Regions from separate parts of the Kocuria salina genome, predicted to be linked through region 1. Evidence: riboswitches for the same ligand, from Rfam matches in the RefSeq annotation. Region 1 holds a riboswitch; each other region holds the start of a gene.
What was found. A riboswitch is a leader RNA that binds a small molecule or an ion and turns the genes downstream of it on or off. The one in region 1 is predicted to bind S-adenosylmethionine.

Region 2: another riboswitch for S-adenosylmethionine. It lies ahead of E7Z53_RS14150 (hypothetical protein); the one in region 1 lies ahead of E7Z53_RS00155 (O-acetylhomoserine aminocarboxypropyltransferase/cysteine synthase family protein).
Region 3: another riboswitch for S-adenosylmethionine. It lies ahead of E7Z53_RS03710 (acyl-CoA dehydrogenase family protein); the one in region 1 lies ahead of E7Z53_RS00155 (O-acetylhomoserine aminocarboxypropyltransferase/cysteine synthase family protein).
Region 4: another riboswitch for S-adenosylmethionine. It lies ahead of E7Z53_RS15350 (bifunctional o-acetylhomoserine/o-acetylserine sulfhydrylase); the one in region 1 lies ahead of E7Z53_RS00155 (O-acetylhomoserine aminocarboxypropyltransferase/cysteine synthase family protein).

What each region holds. Positions count from the first base shown of each region.
Region 1 is NZ_SSSF01000001.1:25,849-29,951, forward strand. It holds gene E7Z53_RS00150 (cystathionine gamma-synthase) at 1-1,093, opposite strand, end outside; gene E7Z53_RS00155 (O-acetylhomoserine aminocarboxypropyltransferase/cysteine synthase family protein) at 1,102-2,430, opposite strand; SAM riboswitch class IV at 2,468-2,589, opposite strand; gene E7Z53_RS19925 (Lrp/AsnC family transcriptional regulator) at 2,703-3,155, opposite strand; gene E7Z53_RS00165 (thiamine pyrophosphate-dependent enzyme) at 3,397-4,103, shown strand, end outside.
Region 2 is NZ_SSSF01000007.1:114,640-118,742, forward strand. It holds gene E7Z53_RS14130 (DMT family transporter) at 1-320, shown strand, start outside; gene cspE (transcription antiterminator/RNA stability regulator CspE) at 543-749, shown strand; gene E7Z53_RS14140 (hypothetical protein) at 857-1,045, shown strand; gene E7Z53_RS14145 (hypothetical protein) at 1,148-1,444, opposite strand; SAM riboswitch class IV at 1,862-1,987, shown strand; gene E7Z53_RS14150 (hypothetical protein) at 2,001-2,228, shown strand; gene E7Z53_RS14155 (PIN domain-containing protein) at 2,240-2,623, shown strand; gene E7Z53_RS14160 (glycosyltransferase family 4 protein) at 2,627-3,802, opposite strand; gene E7Z53_RS14165 (cell division protein PerM) at 3,918-4,103, shown strand, end outside.
Region 3 is NZ_SSSF01000001.1:793,207-797,309, forward strand. It holds gene E7Z53_RS03700 (thiazole synthase) at 1-782, shown strand, start outside; gene moeB (molybdopterin-synthase adenylyltransferase MoeB) at 779-1,954, shown strand; SAM riboswitch class I at 2,086-2,180, shown strand; gene E7Z53_RS03710 (acyl-CoA dehydrogenase family protein) at 2,294-3,667, shown strand; gene E7Z53_RS03715 (MFS transporter) at 3,671-4,103, shown strand, end outside.
Region 4 is NZ_SSSF01000008.1:128,310-132,412, reverse strand. It holds gene metX (homoserine O-acetyltransferase MetX) at 1-1,113, opposite strand, end outside; gene E7Z53_RS15350 (bifunctional o-acetylhomoserine/o-acetylserine sulfhydrylase) at 1,110-2,522, opposite strand; SAM riboswitch class IV at 2,599-2,714, opposite strand; gene E7Z53_RS15345 (VOC family protein) at 2,858-3,496, shown strand; gene E7Z53_RS15340 (CPBP family intramembrane glutamic endopeptidase) at 3,563-4,103, opposite strand, start outside.

The DNA.
Region 1 (4,103 bases):
CAGTGCCCTTCACGGAGGCGTGCGTCATCTCCGAGGGGTAGCAGATCAGGGACTCCACCCCGCCCAGGCTCACCGACAGCGAGTACAGCCGGGTGCCCTCCGCCACCGCCCGGGCCGCGGCCTCCCCGCCGGTCAGCCGGAAGGAGACCATGCCGCCGAACCCGCGCATCTGCGCGGCGGCGAGCGCGTGGCCGGGGTGCCCGGGCAGCCCGGGGTAGAGCACCTGCGCGACCTCGGGGCGCTCCAGGAGCCACTCGGCGATCCGCTGCGCGTTGTCCTGGTGGCGCTCCATCCGCAGGCTCAGGGTCTTGAGCCCGCGGGCGGCCAGGTAGCTGTCCTGGGGGCCCGCCACGGCGCCGGCGGCGAACTGCTGGAAGCCGACCGCCTCGGCGAGCGGGGCCCCGCGCCACTGGGCCGCGCCCACGACCACGGCGCCGCCGAGCACGTCCGAGTGCCCCCCGATGTACTTCGTGGTGGAGTGCACCACGGCGTGCGCGCCGAGCTCGAGGGGGGTCTGCAGGTACGGGGACGCGAAGGTGTTGTCGACGACGAGCAGCGCCCCGGCGTCCCGGGCCAGCTGCGCCCACGCCGCCACGTCGGCGATGCCGAGCAGCGGGTTGGACGGCGTCTCGAGCCACAGCACCTTCGTGGCGCCGGGGCGCACGGCCGCCCGGACGGCGTCGAGGTCCGTGATCTCCACGGGCGTGTGCCCGATGTCCCACGGGGCGAGGACCCGGGTGATCAGCCGGTTGGTGCCGCCGTAGCCGTCGGCGCCGAGCACGATGTGGTCGCCCGGGCGCAGCACGGCGCGCAGCAGGGCGTCCTCTGCCGCGATCCCCGAGGCGAACGCGAACCCCCGCTCGCCGCGCTCCAGGGCCGCGAGCTGCTCCTCGAAGCCGCTGCGGGTGGGGTTGGAGCCGCGGCTGTACTCGTGCCCGGCGCGCAGCACGTTGATCCCGTCCTGGGCGAACGTGGAGGTCTGGTAGATCGGCGGGATGACCGCCCCGGTCAGCGGGTCGGGCTCCTGGCCGGCGTGGACGGCGGTGGTCGTGAAGCCCCGGTGGCGGGTGCGGGTCTCGGTGGGGGACGTCATGGCGGGGCTCACTTCCGGGTGGTCTGGACGGCGGTGACGACGGTGTCGAGGGCCTGGCCGAGGTCGGCCACGAGGTCCTGGGGGGACTCGAGGCCGATCGAGAGCCGGATCGTGGTCTCGGCGATCCCGCCGGCCCGGCGCTGCTCGGGGGTCAGGCGGCAGTGCGTCATGGCCGCCGGGTGGGCCACGAGGCTGCGGGTGTCCCCGATGTTGGCGACCAGCTTGAACAGCCGGAGCGCGTCGATGAACGGGCCCACGGCGCCGTCCGGGGCGGCGAGGTCGAAGGAGAACACGGAGCCGGTCCCGCGCGGGAAGTCCCGGGCCGCGATCCCGGCGCCGGGGTCCCCGGGCACGCCGGGGTGGTGGACGCGGGCGACGGCGGGGTGCCCGGCCAGGAACTCGGCCACCGCCAGCGCCGAGGCCGTGTGGCGGGCCACGCGCAGGTCGAGGGTCTCGGTGCCCTGCAGGATCTGGCTGGCGTTGAACGGGGAGAGCGTGGTGCCGAGGTCGTGCACGTACTTCGCCCGGACCAGGTGCAGGTAGGGGCTGGCGGCGGCGCACTTGTCGACGAGGCTGAGCCCGCCCCAGCGGGCGCGGGCCTGGGTGAACTGCGGCCACTTGTCCGGCCGGGCGGACCAGTCGAAGGTCCCGCCGTCCACGACCGCCCCGGCGAGCGCGTTGCCGTGCCCGCCCAGGAACTTGGTGGCCGAGTGCACCACGATGTCCGCGCCCTTCTCCAGCGGCCGGTACAGGGCCGGGGACGCGAGGGTGTTGTCGACGACGACGGGCACCCCGGCGGTCCGGGCGACGTCGGCGATCCCGGGCAGGTCCGGGAGGGTGGCCAGCGGGTTGCCGATGGACTCGAGCAGGAACGCGCGGGTGTCGGGGCGCACGGCCGCGGCCCACGCCCCCGGGGCGGTGGGGTCCACGAAGGAGACCTCGATGCCGTAGTCCGCGAAGGAGTCGGTGAGCAGGTCCACCGTGCCCCCGTAGAGCTTCTCGGAGGCCACGAGGTGCTTCCCGGCGCCCTGGCCGAGCAGGGCCAGCAGCGCTACGGCCACGGCGGACTGGCCCGAGCCGGTCGCCACGGCGCCCGCGCCGCCCTCGAGGTCGCTGATCCGCTGCTCGAGCACGGCCACCGTGGGGTTGCCGGTGCGCGTGTAGGTGAAGCCTGCCCGGGTCTGGGCGAACATCTGCCGGGCCGCCTCGTAGTCCGGGAACTCGAAGGCCGCGGTCTGGTAGATCGGCACCGTCAGGGTGCGCTGGGTGACCTGGTCGTGGGTGCCGGCGTGGATCTGCCGGGTCGCGAGGTCGTGGTCGGTCACGGGGATGGACATGGCGCTGCTCCTGTGCCTTGCTCTTACCCGCACCGGTCATCCGCGCGGGCCCGGTGGGCACGCCGCGGAAGATGCAGGCCGCTTCCTCATCCGAACCACCCAATGAGCATGGGGTTGGTGCGTGACCAAGTCGGAGCTTGGCGGTCACGTCTCGTGAAGCTGGAACAACACTATGCGCAGAGGTAGTGGGTGTCCCTCCGCGTCGGAAGATGACGACCGTGACGGTTCGTGACGCCGGCCGTGCGCGCCGGGCCCGGCGCGGGGCCGGCGCGTCAGGCCCGGGTGTCGATGTCCTCGAAGATCAGGAACGTCTGGGTGTCCACCACGCCGGGCAGCTGCTGGACGTGCTCGAAGATCACCTGCCGCAGGTGCACGGTGTCCACGGCCCGCACGAGGAGCATGACGTCGAAGTTCCCGCCCACCAGGGCGATGTGGTGCACGGCGGGGATCGCCTGGAGCTGGGCGCACAGCTCCCGCCAGGTGTTCTGCTGGAGCTTGAGCGTCACGTACGCGGAGGCCTGCAGGCCCGCCCGGACCGGGTCGATCACGGTGCTGAAGCGCAGGATCACCCCCTCGTCCCGGAGTCGGTTGATCCGGGCGTAGGCGTGGGCGCGGGAGACGTGCACGGCCGCGGCGATCGCCGTCACGGACTGCCTCGCGTCCCGGGACAGCTCCGCGAGGATCTTCCGGTCGGTCTCGTCCAGCGGCACGGGGGTCGAGGGCACGGCGGGCTCCTTCGGGGCGGGTAGGGCGCGGGGCCCGGAACGTGACGGACGAATGCGTGTGCTCCACGCCACACTAGAACATTTCGTCCACGCGCGGTGCACTGTCCGTCTCAGACTTCTGCATTTTCCCCGCTCTGTGGATACGAACCATGCCCGGTTCCCATACTGGGGAGACAGAGCCGCACCACCTTCCTGCCCTCCCCGGACCGCGGCCGCACCGGGGACCGACCGAGGGGACACCATGAGCCAGACCGTCGAGACCCCCGAGGACCCGATCCTCCGGGCCTCCCAGAGCTTCGGCATCACACCGGAGCAGTACATGCTCCCGGCCCGCGGCGAGATCCGCATGGTCGACCCGAGCGGGCGGCTGCTCGCCCCCGAGGAGCAGGGCACCGGCCCCGGCCACGAGTACCCGCTGCCGGCCCCGGACGTCCTGCTGGGCGCCTACGAGAAGCTGGTGGTCGGGCGGCGGGTCAACGACCAGAACTCCGCGCTGGTCCGCCAGGGCCGGATGGCCGTCTACCCGTCCAGCCACGGCCAGGAGGCCTGCCAGGTGGCGGCCGCCCTGTGCCTCGAGGAGGGCGACTGGCTGTTCCCCACCTACCGGGACACCGTGGCGGTCATGACCAAGGGCGTGGACCCGATGCAGGTCATGGCGATCTTCCGCGGCGAGTGGCACAGCGGCTACGACCCGTACGAGCACCACGTGGGCATCCAGTCGACCCCGCTCACCACCCAGCTGCTGCACGCGGTGGGCGTGGCCCACGCCGCCAAGCTGCGCGGCGAGGACACCGTGGTCCTGGCGATGTGCGGGGACGGCGCCACCAGCGAGGGCGACTTCCACGAGGCCCTGAACTTCGCGGCCGTGTTCAAGCTGCCGGTCGTGTTCTTCGTGCAGAACAACGGCTACGCGATCTCCGTGCCCCTGTCCCAGCAGTCCGCGGCCCC
Region 2 (4,103 bases), on a different contig from region 1:
CCTGGCTCTTCCTCAGTGTCTCGATCCTCACCGAGGTCGCCGGAACCCTGTCCCTGCGGATGGCCGCCCGGGGCCGCCGCCGCTGGTACGCCGCCGTGGCCGTCGGCTACCTGGTGGCGTTCACCTGCCTGAGCCTCGTCCTGGCCGAGGGCATGGCGCTGGGCGTCGCCTACGGCATCTGGTCGGCCTCCGGCGTGGCGCTGACGGCACTGGCCGGCCGGGTCCTGTTCCGCGAGCCGTTCACCTGGGTGACGGCGGCCGGGGTGGCCCTCATCGCCGGCGGAGTGCTCCTCATCGAGCTCGGCGCCCCGCCGGTCTGAGCGGTCCCCGGTGCCGGGCCGGGTCCGGCGCCCCGTCCCGGGTGGTGCGGCGCCGGATCTCGTGTAGAGTAGTCCGCAGTTGTTGAGGTTCGTTTTTGTCTTTCAAGCAGTTCGGCCCACTCGGGTGCAGCAGTTTTTCTGAGAAGACGTTTTCCATGCATCGCAACTGTTTTGTTTCTCGAACGTCGGGAAACGTTCATCTCATGAAGGATCAGGTCTCCCATGACTACCGGTATCGTCAAGTGGTTCAACGCTGACAAGGGCTTCGGCTTCATCACCCCCGAGGACGGCTCCAAGGACGTCTTCGCCCACTTCTCCGCGATCAACTCGAACGGCTTCCGCTCGCTGAACGAGAACGACCGCGTCGAGTTCGAGACCCAGGACGGCCCCAAGGGCCCCCAGGCTGCGAACATCAACGTCATCTCCTAAGGATCTTCCGCGGGCTCCGGCCCGTTGATCCTCCAGAACCGTCGTCGGGCTGCGCCCGGCGGCGGTTCTGTCGTCGTACCCGCCGAGCAGCACCGGGAGGAAGCGCCGTGACCGTTCCCGATCCGCTCCCCGCCGCGGAGGAGCCGGAGGACCCCTTCGTGGTGAACCGGGTCTCCGACGCCGAGCTGGACGTCTCCGTGCCGTTCGAGGTCGAGGCCTCCGAGTGGGGATTCGACGGCTCCGCCGACGAGGCCGGCGGCGGCTGGGGCTCGGCGGGGGACTACGGCCTCGAGTGAGCACCCCGCGGGTCCCACCGGCGCTCCGGACGTCACCGTCCTCCCGCACGACGGAGGCCGCAGCCCGACGGGCTGCGGCCTCCGTGCGCTCCTGTCCGCCGGCTATGCCGACAGCGGGAGGGACGAGGGGTGGAGCTTGAAGAACGGGTGCCGTCCGGTCGCCGCGAGGGCTCCGGGAACGAGGAGCTGGCGGTACTTGGCGCACCATTGCGCCGTACCCTCCGTGTGCTCCGCCGCGGCGGCCAGGTCGTCGGCCTCGGGGCTCAGGTACTCCTGCACGTCCCCGTCGGTCGACGTGAGACGGACGAGGTGGAGATCGGGGAGGGCGGTGACGGTCACGTCGATCCACTCCTCGCGCTGGTCGGTGGTGATGGCTGTTCTTTCTTCGGACATGGTCATGTTTTCTCCTGACGTTCTTGCAGGCATCCGATGGCGTTGCCCGCCGCTTCGTCATCCGATCCACCCGGGAACATCGGGTTGGCGCGCAGCGGGTCGGAGCCCCTCCACGGTTCCGCCGGGGATCGTCGATCTCCGGCCGAGGGCGTGGACGCCGCATCTCGAGAAGCAGGTTCAGGCTACCCCGCGGCACCGACACCTCGACAAGCGAGTCGTGAGTTGTGTCACTGAAACGTAATGCGCGGGGCCGTCGCCTGCGCCGTCCCCGGTACTACGGGACCCATTCCAGCGCAACGATGTGTCGTCGAGATGTCCGGGCGGTGACACCCCGGGGAAGGCCTGTGCACAGGAGGGGGCACCGGATCCGGCCGGGTCGCCGCACGCGGACACTGTTCGGCCGATGTGGTTCAATGGGGAGAGCTTCAAGAGACCCGGTCGGCAAGCTCCGACTTGACCGGGCACCAACCCCATGTTCACGGGTGGTTCGGATGACGAAGCGGCTCGCATCGCCGCAGCAGCGGTACCCGGTGCGAGCAAGAGCGCACGAAGGATCCCGGTCATGTCCGACCCCCGCCACTCCGCCGCCCGCACGGGCGCGTTCCCCCAGCCCTCCCACGCCGTCCCGGCCACCGGGGACGGGACCCGCCGCGACCCCGCGCCGAGCGTCCCGGCGATCAGCGTCTCCGCCATGAGCGTCGAGGACTACGCCCGCGTGGTGCAGGTCCGCACCGAGTTCGTGGACTTCCTGCTGGCTCCGGCCCGCGGGGAGCTCGCCGCCGCGGCCTGAGGCCCGCCGCCGTGGACCTCCTCCTGGACCGTTCCGTGCTGCTGGGGGTGCGCACCCCGGAGCGCTGCCCCGAGCTGGCCGAGGTCCTGCGCCGGCACGGACACCGGCGGCTGTTCCTGCCCGCCACGGTGCTCGGGGAGCTGCTCGCCGAGCGGCCCGACGAGACGCTGTGGGCGGAGCAGCTCGAGCTGCGCTTCCCGGGCCGGGTCCTCCCCGCGGACGCCGCCGTGGCCCGGGCGTGGGGAGCGCTGGCCGCGACGGGGGCGGCCGATCCGCTCGCCGGGCTCACCGCGGCCACGGCCCTGGTCCACGGGCTGACCGTGCTGACCGCGGAGCCGGGGCGGTACGCCGGCACCGGGGCGCCCGTGCTGGACGCGTCCCCCGCCCGCCGGTAGCCCTCAGACGGCCCGGCGGTGCCGGCGGCTGCGCCCCTGCCCCTGCGCCGAGAGCGCCACGGCGCGCTCGTAGTGCTCGAGCAGCTGCCCGACCAGGACGTCCCACGTCCGGCCCTGGACCGCCGCGTGCGCCGCGACGCCGAACGCGGCCCGCTTCGCCTCGTCGCCCAGGAGATCCGCCACGTGCCCGCGCAGCGCCCCGAGGTCGCCCGGGGGATAGAGCCAGCCGGTGCGGGACCGGTCCACGAGGTCGAGGGGACCGCCCCGGCCGGTCGCGACCACCGGCACCCCCGAGGCCATGGCCTCCTGGATCGTCTGGCAGAACGTCTCGAACTCGCCGGGGTGGACGAACACGTCGAAGGACGCCATGATGCGCGCCAGGTCGGCACCGCTGCGGCGCCCGGTGAAGTGGGCCTGCGGGAGCCGGCGGCGCAGGGCGTCCTCCTCCGGGCCCGAGCCCACGACCACCAGGCGGGTGCCGGGCAGGTCCGCGACCGCGGAGAGGTCCTCGACCTGCTTCTCCGGGGCGATCCGGCCCACGTAGCCGACGATCCGCCGGCCGCCGCCGACCTCCTCCCGCCACCGCTCGTCGCGGTGCCGGGGGGAGAAGCGGGTGGTGTCCACCCCGCGCCGCCACAGGTGCACGTCCTGGACGCCGTGCTCGGTGAGCTGCCGGACCGCCGCGGTGGACGGCGCGAGCGTGAGCGTGGCGAGGTTGTGCATGGAGCGCACGTGCCCCCACAGGAGCTGCTCGAGGAACGGGGCCCCGTACTTGGCCGCGTAGCCGGGCACGTCGGTCTGGTAGACCGCCACGCACGGCACCCCGAGCTGCTGGGCCGCCAGGATCGCCCGGCGGCCCAGCACGAACGGGGAGGCCACGTGGACCACGTCAGGCCGGAAGCGCTCCAGCTGCCGCCGCACCCGGGCCACGGTCCCGCCGGCCACCCGCACGGCGGGGTAGCCGGTGAGCGGAACGGCTGGCAGCCGGTGCACCGGCACCCCGTCGAGGTCCTCGACGACCTGCTCCGCCGGGCGCCCGAGCGGCGCGGGTTCGTAGGAGGGCGCCACGACCACGACGTCGTGCCCGCCGGCGACCAGCTGCTCGACGACCCGCAGCACCGAGTGGGTGACTCCGTTGAGGTGGGGGAGGAACTGCTCGGCGACCACGGCGACTCTCATGCTCCCGAGCCTGCCGGGGCCGGGCGACCGGACGGCGAGCGGGGCGTGGCCCGCCGGTGAAGGCGCCGTGAAGCCTCGGCCGGGGTGCCGCCCGGGCGTGGGAGGATGGTCGGTGATGAACTCCCAAGGCCTGTCCTCCCCCGCTGCACGCCCGGACCGCCGGGGTGTGCCCATGCCGCTGTGGCTGCAGGGCGTGCTGGAACTCGGCTCCGTGGCCGTGGTGTCCTACCTGCTGGTCCTGCTGACCGTCCTCATGGTGTGGCTCGCCGACGGCTTCGACACCCTCGGCCTGACCGGCGGG
Region 3 (4,103 bases), 770 kb from region 1:
ACACCCTGGAACAGGCGCTGCTGGCCTCCGGCACCGAGCTGACCACCGTGGCCCTGCGCCGCTACGCCCCCGGCCAGGGCGACTCCCTCTTCGCGCTGCTCGAGCGCAACGACATCCGGATCCTGCCCAACACCGCCGGGTGCTACACCGCCCGGGACGCGCTGCTGACCGCCGAGCTCGGCCGGGAGGCCCTCGAGACCGACTGGGTCAAGCTCGAGGTCATCGCGGACGAGGACACGCTGCTGCCCGACGTCGTGGAGCTCCTCGACGCCACCGAGCAGCTCGTGGCCCGCGGCTTCAAGGTCTTCGCCTACACCTCCGACGACCCGGCCGTCGCACGCCGCCTCGAGGATCTGGGCGCGGCCGCGGTGATGCCCCTGGGCGCCCCCATCGGCACCGGGCTGGGCATCCTCAACCCGCACAACATCGAGCTCATCGCCTCCCGGGCGTCCGTGCCCGTGGTGCTCGACGCCGGGATCGGCACCGCCTCCGAGGCCGCCCTGGCCATGGAGCTGGGCTGCGACGCCGTGCTGCTGGCCAGCGCCGTCACCCGCGCCCAGGACCCGGTGGCGATGGCCACCGCCATGCGCCACGCCGTGCTCGCCGGCCGGCTCGCCGCCGGTGCCGGGCGCATCCCGGCCCGCCGCCACGCCCACGCGTCCTCGCCGATGGCCGGGCGGATCGACACGGACGCCGCCGGTGCCGGGCCGTCCGCCGGCCCCTCAGCCGGCCCGGCGGACGTGCCGCGCGGGGACTGGGCGCCCGTGGGGGAGCGGCCGTGAGCCCGCTGCCCCCGCTCGTGGAGCCCGGCCCCGAACTGACCCGCGAGGAGCTCGAGCGCTACGCCCGGCACCTGACCCTGCCCGGGATCGGGACCCTCGGCCAGCGGCGGCTGCGGAACGCCCGCGTGCTCGTCGTCGGCGCCGGGGGGCTCGGGTCCCCGGCCCTGCAGTACCTCGCCGCGGCGGGGATCGGGACCCTCGGAATCGTCGACGACGACGTGGTGGCGCTCTCCAACCTGCAGCGCCAGGTGGTGCACACGACCGCCGACGTCGGCCGTCCCAAGGCCGTCTCCGCCGCCGAGGCCGTCACCGCGCTCAACCCGCTGGTGGAGGTCCGCACCCACCCCGTCCGGCTGGACGCGGACAACGCCGTGGACATCATCGGCCGGTACGACCTGGTCCTGGACGGCGCCGACAACTTCGCGACCCGCTACGTGGTCAGCGACGCCGCCGCCCTGACCGGCACGCCTTGCGTGTGGGGCTCCATCCTGCGCTTCGAGGGGCAGGTCAGCGTGTTCTGGGCCGGGCACGGGCCCACCTACCGGGACCTCTACCCCGAGGCCCCGCCGGACGGCGAGGTGCCCAGCTGCGCCGAGGGCGGGGTCTTCGGCATGCTCCCCGCCACCGTCGGCGCGGTCATGGTCACCGAGGCCGTCAAGCTCGTCACCGGCACCGGGGAGCCCCTGCTCGGACGGGTGCTGCTGCACGACGCGCTCGCGATGACCTGGCGCGAGATGCGGCTCACCCCGGATCCCGACGCCGCCCCGGTCACCGCGGTGGCCCAGCCCGCCGCGGTCTGCGCGCTGCCCGGCGCGGACGCCTCCGAGACCGTCGGGTCGGCCGAGCTGGCCCGGCTGCTCGAGCGCCGGGAGCGCGGGGAGGCGTCCTTCGCCCTGGTGGACGTGCGCGAGGACTGGGAGCGGGAGCTCGTGGCCATCGACGGCGCCGTGCCCGTCCCGCTGCAGGAGATCCTCGACCGCGGCGCGGACGCCCTGCCCCCGGAGGCCCGTGGCACGGACCTCGTGCTGCACTGCAAGGCCGGGGCCCGCTCCGCGACCGCGCTCGCCGCGCTGCGGTCCTTCTACGCCGGGCGGGAGGAGCGGGTCCGCCACCTCGAGGGTGGGGTGCTCGCCTGGGTGGCGCAGGTCGACCCGGACCAGCCGGTCTACTGACCCGGTCTCCTGCGGCACACCACTACACCGCTACGGAGCACGTGACTTTCTGTGACGCCGTCGTGACATTCCATGACGTGCGCCCGTCATCCGGTTGGTCCCGGACCGGGCGGTCTGATGCCATGGCAAGCGCCCCATTCAGAGCGGTTGAGAGATCTGGCTCGACGACGCCGCAGCAACCCGCCCTCCTCCGGGGTCAGGGTGCTAATGCCAGAACCGATGGAGATCCCGGATCTGCAGTCGGTCCGTGACGTCAGCCTCCGGCGCTGCCGCCACCGGGCCCGCCCCCGGCGCGACCGGCCGACCGGCAATCCTCGGTGCGACCGAGAGGACCACCGCATGACCCCGAGCACGGTCGAGGAGACCACCGCCCATCCCCGCGCCGGCACGGACCTCCCCGCCGGCCTGCCCGGGGACTACGCCGGGCTGCGGGAGCACTTCCGGCCCCTGTTCGCGGAGATCGCCGCCGGCGCCCTGGACCGGGACCTCCGGCGCGCGCTGCCCTACGCGGAGGTCGACCGGCTGGACCGGGCCGGGTTCGGCGCCCTGCGCGTCCCGGCGGCCCACGGCGGCCCCGGGGTCAGCCTCGAGGACTTCACCCAACTGCTGGTCGACCTGGCCGAGGCCGACTCCAACATCGCCCACCTCTACCGCTCCCACCACGGCTTCGTGGAGTCCCTGCGCTTCCTGCCCCGGGAGCTCCAGGAGGTCTGGTACCCGCGGGTGCTGGCCGGGGCCACCGTGGGCAACGCCTCCACGGAGAAGGGCGGCAACGCGCTGGGCACCCTGAACACCGTGCTCAGCCGGACCCCCGAGGGCTGGGAGCTCACCGGCCGGAAGTTCTACGCCACCGGCTCCGTCTTCTGCGACTACACCCGCGTCTCGGCCGCCCTGGACGGCCGCGACGGGCGGCGCTTCGCCGTCGTCGCCACGGACGCCGAGGGCGTGACGCTCGAGGACGACTGGGACGGCTTCGGGCAGAAGCTCACCGGCACCGGCACCGCGGTCTTCGAGCGGGTGCGCGTCCCGGAGGACGCCGTGCTGGACCGCACCGCCGGCAGCGCGGAGGCCGTCCACGAGGCCGCCTTCTTCCAGCTCGTGCTGCTGGCCGTGCTGGCCGGCATCGCCCGGGCGGCCCGGCGGGACGCGGTGGAGACCATCGCCGGACGCCGGCGGACCTTCAACACCGGGCTCGGCCTGCCGTTCCGCGACGACCCGCTGATCCAGGAGGCCACCGGGCGGATCTCCGCCAAGGCCTTCGCCGCCGAGGCCACCGTCCTGCACGCCGCCCGCGCCCTGGACGCCGGGATCGCCGCCGCCGCAGCGGCCGGCGCCGACCGGCCGGACTTCACCGGGGCCCTCCCGGCGGCGCTGCACGAGTCCGAGATCGCCGTGGAGCACGCCCAGGTCACCGTGCCGGAGCTGGCGCTCGGCGCGGCCCAGGACCTGTTCCTCACCGTGGGCGCCTCCGCCACGTCCACGGCCAAGGGCCTGGACCGGCACTGGCGCAACGCCCAGACCGTGGCCACCCACAACCCGATCGCCTTCCGCGCCCGAGCCCTCGGCGACTACCTCATCAACGGCACCCTGCCGGAGGGCCTGAACGCCATCGGCGACGCGAGGACCGGCGCCACGACCGACGCCACGACCGACGCCGCGACCGATGCCACGACCGATGCCACGACCGACGCCGACCGAACCCCAGGAGCCTGACGCATGAGCACCACGACCACGGCCGCCCCGGGCCGCAGCAGCATCGTCCACGGCAAGAAGCGCGTCCTGGCCTCGGCCTTCGCCGGGACCACCATCGAGTGGTACGACTTCTACCTCTACGGCACCGCCGCCGCACTCGTCTTCAACGTCCAGTTCTTCCCCATGGCCACCGAGCTCGGCGGTATCGTGGCGTCCTTCGCCACGCTCGCGGTCGGGGTGATCGCCCGGCCCCTGGGCGGGATCATCGCCGGGCACCTGGGGGACCGGATCGGCCGCAAGGCCCTGCTGGTGGCCTCCCTGCTGCTCATGGGCGTGGCCTCCACCCTGATCGGCCTGCTGCCCACCTACGAGGTGATCGGCTGGTGGGCCGTCGTCGGGCTCGTGGTCCTGCGCATCCTCCAGGGCCTGTCCGCGGGTGCCGAGTGGGGCGGCTCCG
Region 4 (4,103 bases), on a different contig from region 1:
GCCCGAGGGCGAGGTCAGGGTGTGCCGCCGGACGTCCCCGGGCAGCGCGGCGGCCAGGACGTCGGACTCGCGGGGCAGGTAGAGCCGGTCGGAGTCCACCGCCGCCACGAGCCACTCGCACGAGGTCACGGACAGCGCCTCCTCGAGCGTGCCGCGGCCCCGGGCGACGTCGTGGGACATGAGCGTCTCGTTGACGGCGAGGTAGCTGTTGGCGTCGAAGCGGCCCGCCAGCTTGGACGCCTGGTGGTCGAGGTAGCTCTCCACCTGGTAGCGCCCCCGCCCGCCGGCGTGCGTGTCGATGACCTGCTCCTCGGCCTGCGGCGAGCGCCCGAACCGGTGGTGCAGCTCGTCGGCCGAGCGGTAGGTGATGTGGGCGATCCGCCGGGCCAGTCCCAGGCCCGTGACGGGCAGCGGGCCGTCGTAGTAGTCCCCGCCGCGGAAGTGCGGGTCCTGGCGGATCGCGAGGTTCTGCGCCTGGCCCCACGCGAGCTGCTCGGCGCTGGACTGGGCGCACGCGGCGACCACCGCGCACGCCCGGACGCGGTCCGGGTAGGTCACGGCCCACTCCAGGGCGCGGGCCCCGCCCATGGAGCCGCCGATGACCAGGCGCCAGGCGTCGATGCCGAGGGCGTCGGCCAGCGCCGCCTCGGCGTGCACGGAGTCCCGGACGGTGATGAGCGGGAAGCGGGAGCCCCAGGGGCGGCCCTCGGGGTCCACGCTCGGCGGCGCGGGGGTCGCCGGGCCCGTGGACCCGTAGCAGCCGCCCACGATGTTGGTGCAGACCACGAACCACCGGTCCGTGTCGATGGCGGCGCCGGGGCCGATCAGGCCCTCCCACCAGCCGCCGCTCTCGGCGGCGCGCCGCTCGGCCTCGGGGGCGCCGGGGCGGGCCCGGCCGGCCGCCACGTGGGTGTCCCCGGTGAGGGCGTGCTCGACGAGCACCGCGTTGGAGGCGTCCGGGGCGAGCGTCCCCCACGTCTCGTAGGCGATCCGGACGTCGGGCAGCCGGAAGCCCGACTCGAGCTCGAGCTCGCCGATCCCGGCGACCCGCGGCACGCCGTCCTCGCGGACGGCGGTCCCGGCGCCGGAGCCCCTCACGACCGTCACGGTCACTCCTGTCCTCCCTGCGCGGCCGCGGCCGCGGCGAAGCCCTGCTCCAGGTCCGCCAGGATGTCGTCGATGTGCTCCAGGCCCACGGACAGGCGCACGAAGCCGGGCTCCACGCCGGCGGCCAGCTGCTCCTCGGGCAGGAGCTGGCTGTGCGTGGTGGACGCGGGGTGGATCACGAGGGAGCGCACGTCGCCGATGTTGGCGACGTTCGAGTGCAGGGTCAGGGCGTCCACGAAGGCGGCCCCGGCCTCCCGGCCGCCGTCGAGGACGAAGCCCAGGATCGACCCGGCGCCCCGGGGCGCGTACTTCTGCGCCCGCTCGTGCCACGGGGAGGACTCCAGCCCGGCCCAGGACACCGAGCGCACGTCCTCGCGGGCCTCGAGCCAGCGGGCCACCGTCCCGGCGTTGGCCACGTGCCGCTCCATCCGCAGGGACAGCGTCTCGATGCCCTGCTCGATGAGGAACGCGTTGAACGGGGAGATCGCCGAGCCGAGGTCGCGCAGCAGCTGCACCCTGGCCTTGAGGATGTAGGACAGGTTGACGCCGAAGGGCCCCTCCGCGCCCAGGGCCTCGGCGTAGACGAGGCCGCCGTAGGACTCGTCCGGCTGGTTGAAGCCGGGGAAGCGGTCCGGGTAGCGGCCGTAGTCGAAGGCCCCGGAGTCCACGATCACGCCGCCGATGGCCGTGCCGTGCCCGCCGAGGAACTTGGTGGCCGAGTGCACCACGACGTCCGCGCCCCAGCGCAGGGGCTGGACGAGGTAGGGGGTCGCCACGGTGTTGTCCACGATGAGCGGGACCTCGTGGTCGTGGGCGATCCCGGAGACCGTCTCGATGTCGAGGACGTCGTTGCGCGGGTTCGGGATCGTCTCGGCGAAGAAGGCCTTCGTGTTCGGCCGGACCGCCTGCCGCCACGCCTCGGGGTCGTCGGGGTCGGAGACGAAGGTGGTCTCGATGCCGAGCTTGGGCAGCGTGAACTTGAAGAGGTTGTAGGTCCCGCCGTACAGGCTGGGGCTGGCCACGAGGTGGTCTCCCGCGCCGGCGACGTTGAGCACGGCGAACGTCGTCGCCGACTGCCCCGCGCTGAGCATGAGGGCGCCCACGCCGCCCTCCAGGGCGGCGATCCGGTTCTCCACGACCTCCGTGGTCGGGTTGCCGATCCGCGTGTAGATCGGGCCGAGCTCGGCGAGCGCGAAGCGGTCGGCGGCGGCCTGGGCGTCGGGGAAGACGAAGGACGTGGTCTGGTGGATCGGCAGGGCGCGCGAGCCGGTGACCGGGTCGGGGCTCTGCCCCGCGTGGATCTGCCGGGTCTCGAAGGCCCAGCCCCCGGGGTTCTCGGGGGTGGGGCGCTCGGCCGCGGCCACGTCGGTGCGGGCGGCGGAGGCGTCGGTGCTGGAGGCGGGGAGATCGGACATGCCGTGGGACTCCTTGTGGATCTCAGGGGTCCCGTCCCGGCCGAGGCGGTGCGGCCGGGAACGGCCGGGCGCCGGGGACCCGCGCTTGCTCGCTCGCCGGTCGCGAGGAGCCTGGTCTTCACCCAGGGCACCCCACCGCGGTGGAGGGTTGCCGGCCAGCTAGCTGGGGCTTGGACGCTGGCGCTCATGACCTGGACAGCATTCTCCGGATCAGGCCCGCACGGCGTCAAGCCGGGGCCGGGCGTGACGCCCCGCCCGGGGGTGTCGCCCGCACGGTGCCCGGCGCGTCGCGGACCGATTTGGAGACGAAACTCACAGGGTGCCACGATGTGCCCATGAGAGTCGACCACGTGTCCTACGCCTGCCGCCCGGAGGGCCTGGAGACCACCACCGAGCGCATCGCCGACCAGCTCGGGATCGAACCGGTCAAGGGCGGGGTGCACCCCCGTTTCGGCACCCGCAACATGATCCTGCCGCTCACGAACCACCAGTACGTGGAGGTCGTCGAGGTCCTCCAGCACCCGGCGGCGGAGAAGGCCCCCTTCGGGCAGGCCGTGCGGGCCCGGTCCGCCGCCGGCGGCGGCTGGCTGGGCTGGGTCGTGGAGGTCGAGGACCTCGCCCCCTTCGAGCAGCGCCTGGGGCGCCGCTCCGTGCCCGGCCACCGGGTGTTCCCGGACGGCCGGTGCCTGGAGTGGCACCAGATCGGCGTCAAGGGCCTGATCGCCGATCCGCAGCTGCCGTTCATGATCCACTTCGACTCCGCCCCGGAGATGCACCCGTCCCAGGCGCGGATCACGGACGTCGGGCTCGCGGGGATGACCATCGCCGGTGCCCCGGAACGGGTCGCCGAGTGGCTGGGCGCCCCCGTCGAGACCGCGCTCGAGGACCTCGAGGTCGACTGGCGCTATCCGGACGGCACCCCCGGGGTGCTCTCCGTCTCGTTCAGCACCCCGGACGGCGCCGTCACCATCTGAGGCCGGCCTGGTCCGCGACCGGGCCCGCAGTGCCCGGCGGCTGGGCCGCGCCCCGCGGGGCGGGTCTCAGCCCAGCAGCCGGGCTGCCCCGAGGAAGCCGACGGCGTCCAGCAGGAAGTGCGCGACGACGAGGGGCATCACCCGGCCGGTGCGCCGGTAGAGCTCCGCGAAGACGAGGCCCATCACCACGTTGCCGAGGAAGGGCCCGATCCCCTGGTAGAGGTGGTAGCTGCCGCGGAACAGGGCCGTGACCACCAGCACCACGGGCCAGCTCCACCCGATGCGGGTCAGCCGGTCGGTCAGGAACGCGACCACCACGACCTCCTCGACCAGGGCGTGGCGCACGGCCGAGAGTAGCAGCACGGGCACCGTCCACCAGTGCGGGGCGAGCCCGGACGTGGTCACCTCCGCGGTGACGCCCAGGGCCCGGCCGGCGCCGTAGAGCGCCAGCGTGCCCAGGCCCATGAGCAGGAAGAGCACGGTGCCGAGGCCCAGGTCCGGGAGGGGCATCCGGGCGTCGAGGCCGATCCGCCGGCGGACGGTGCCCAGCGCTCCGGCGGAGCCGGCTAGCAGGTAGAGCGCGAGCAGCACCGGCACCAGGTCCAGG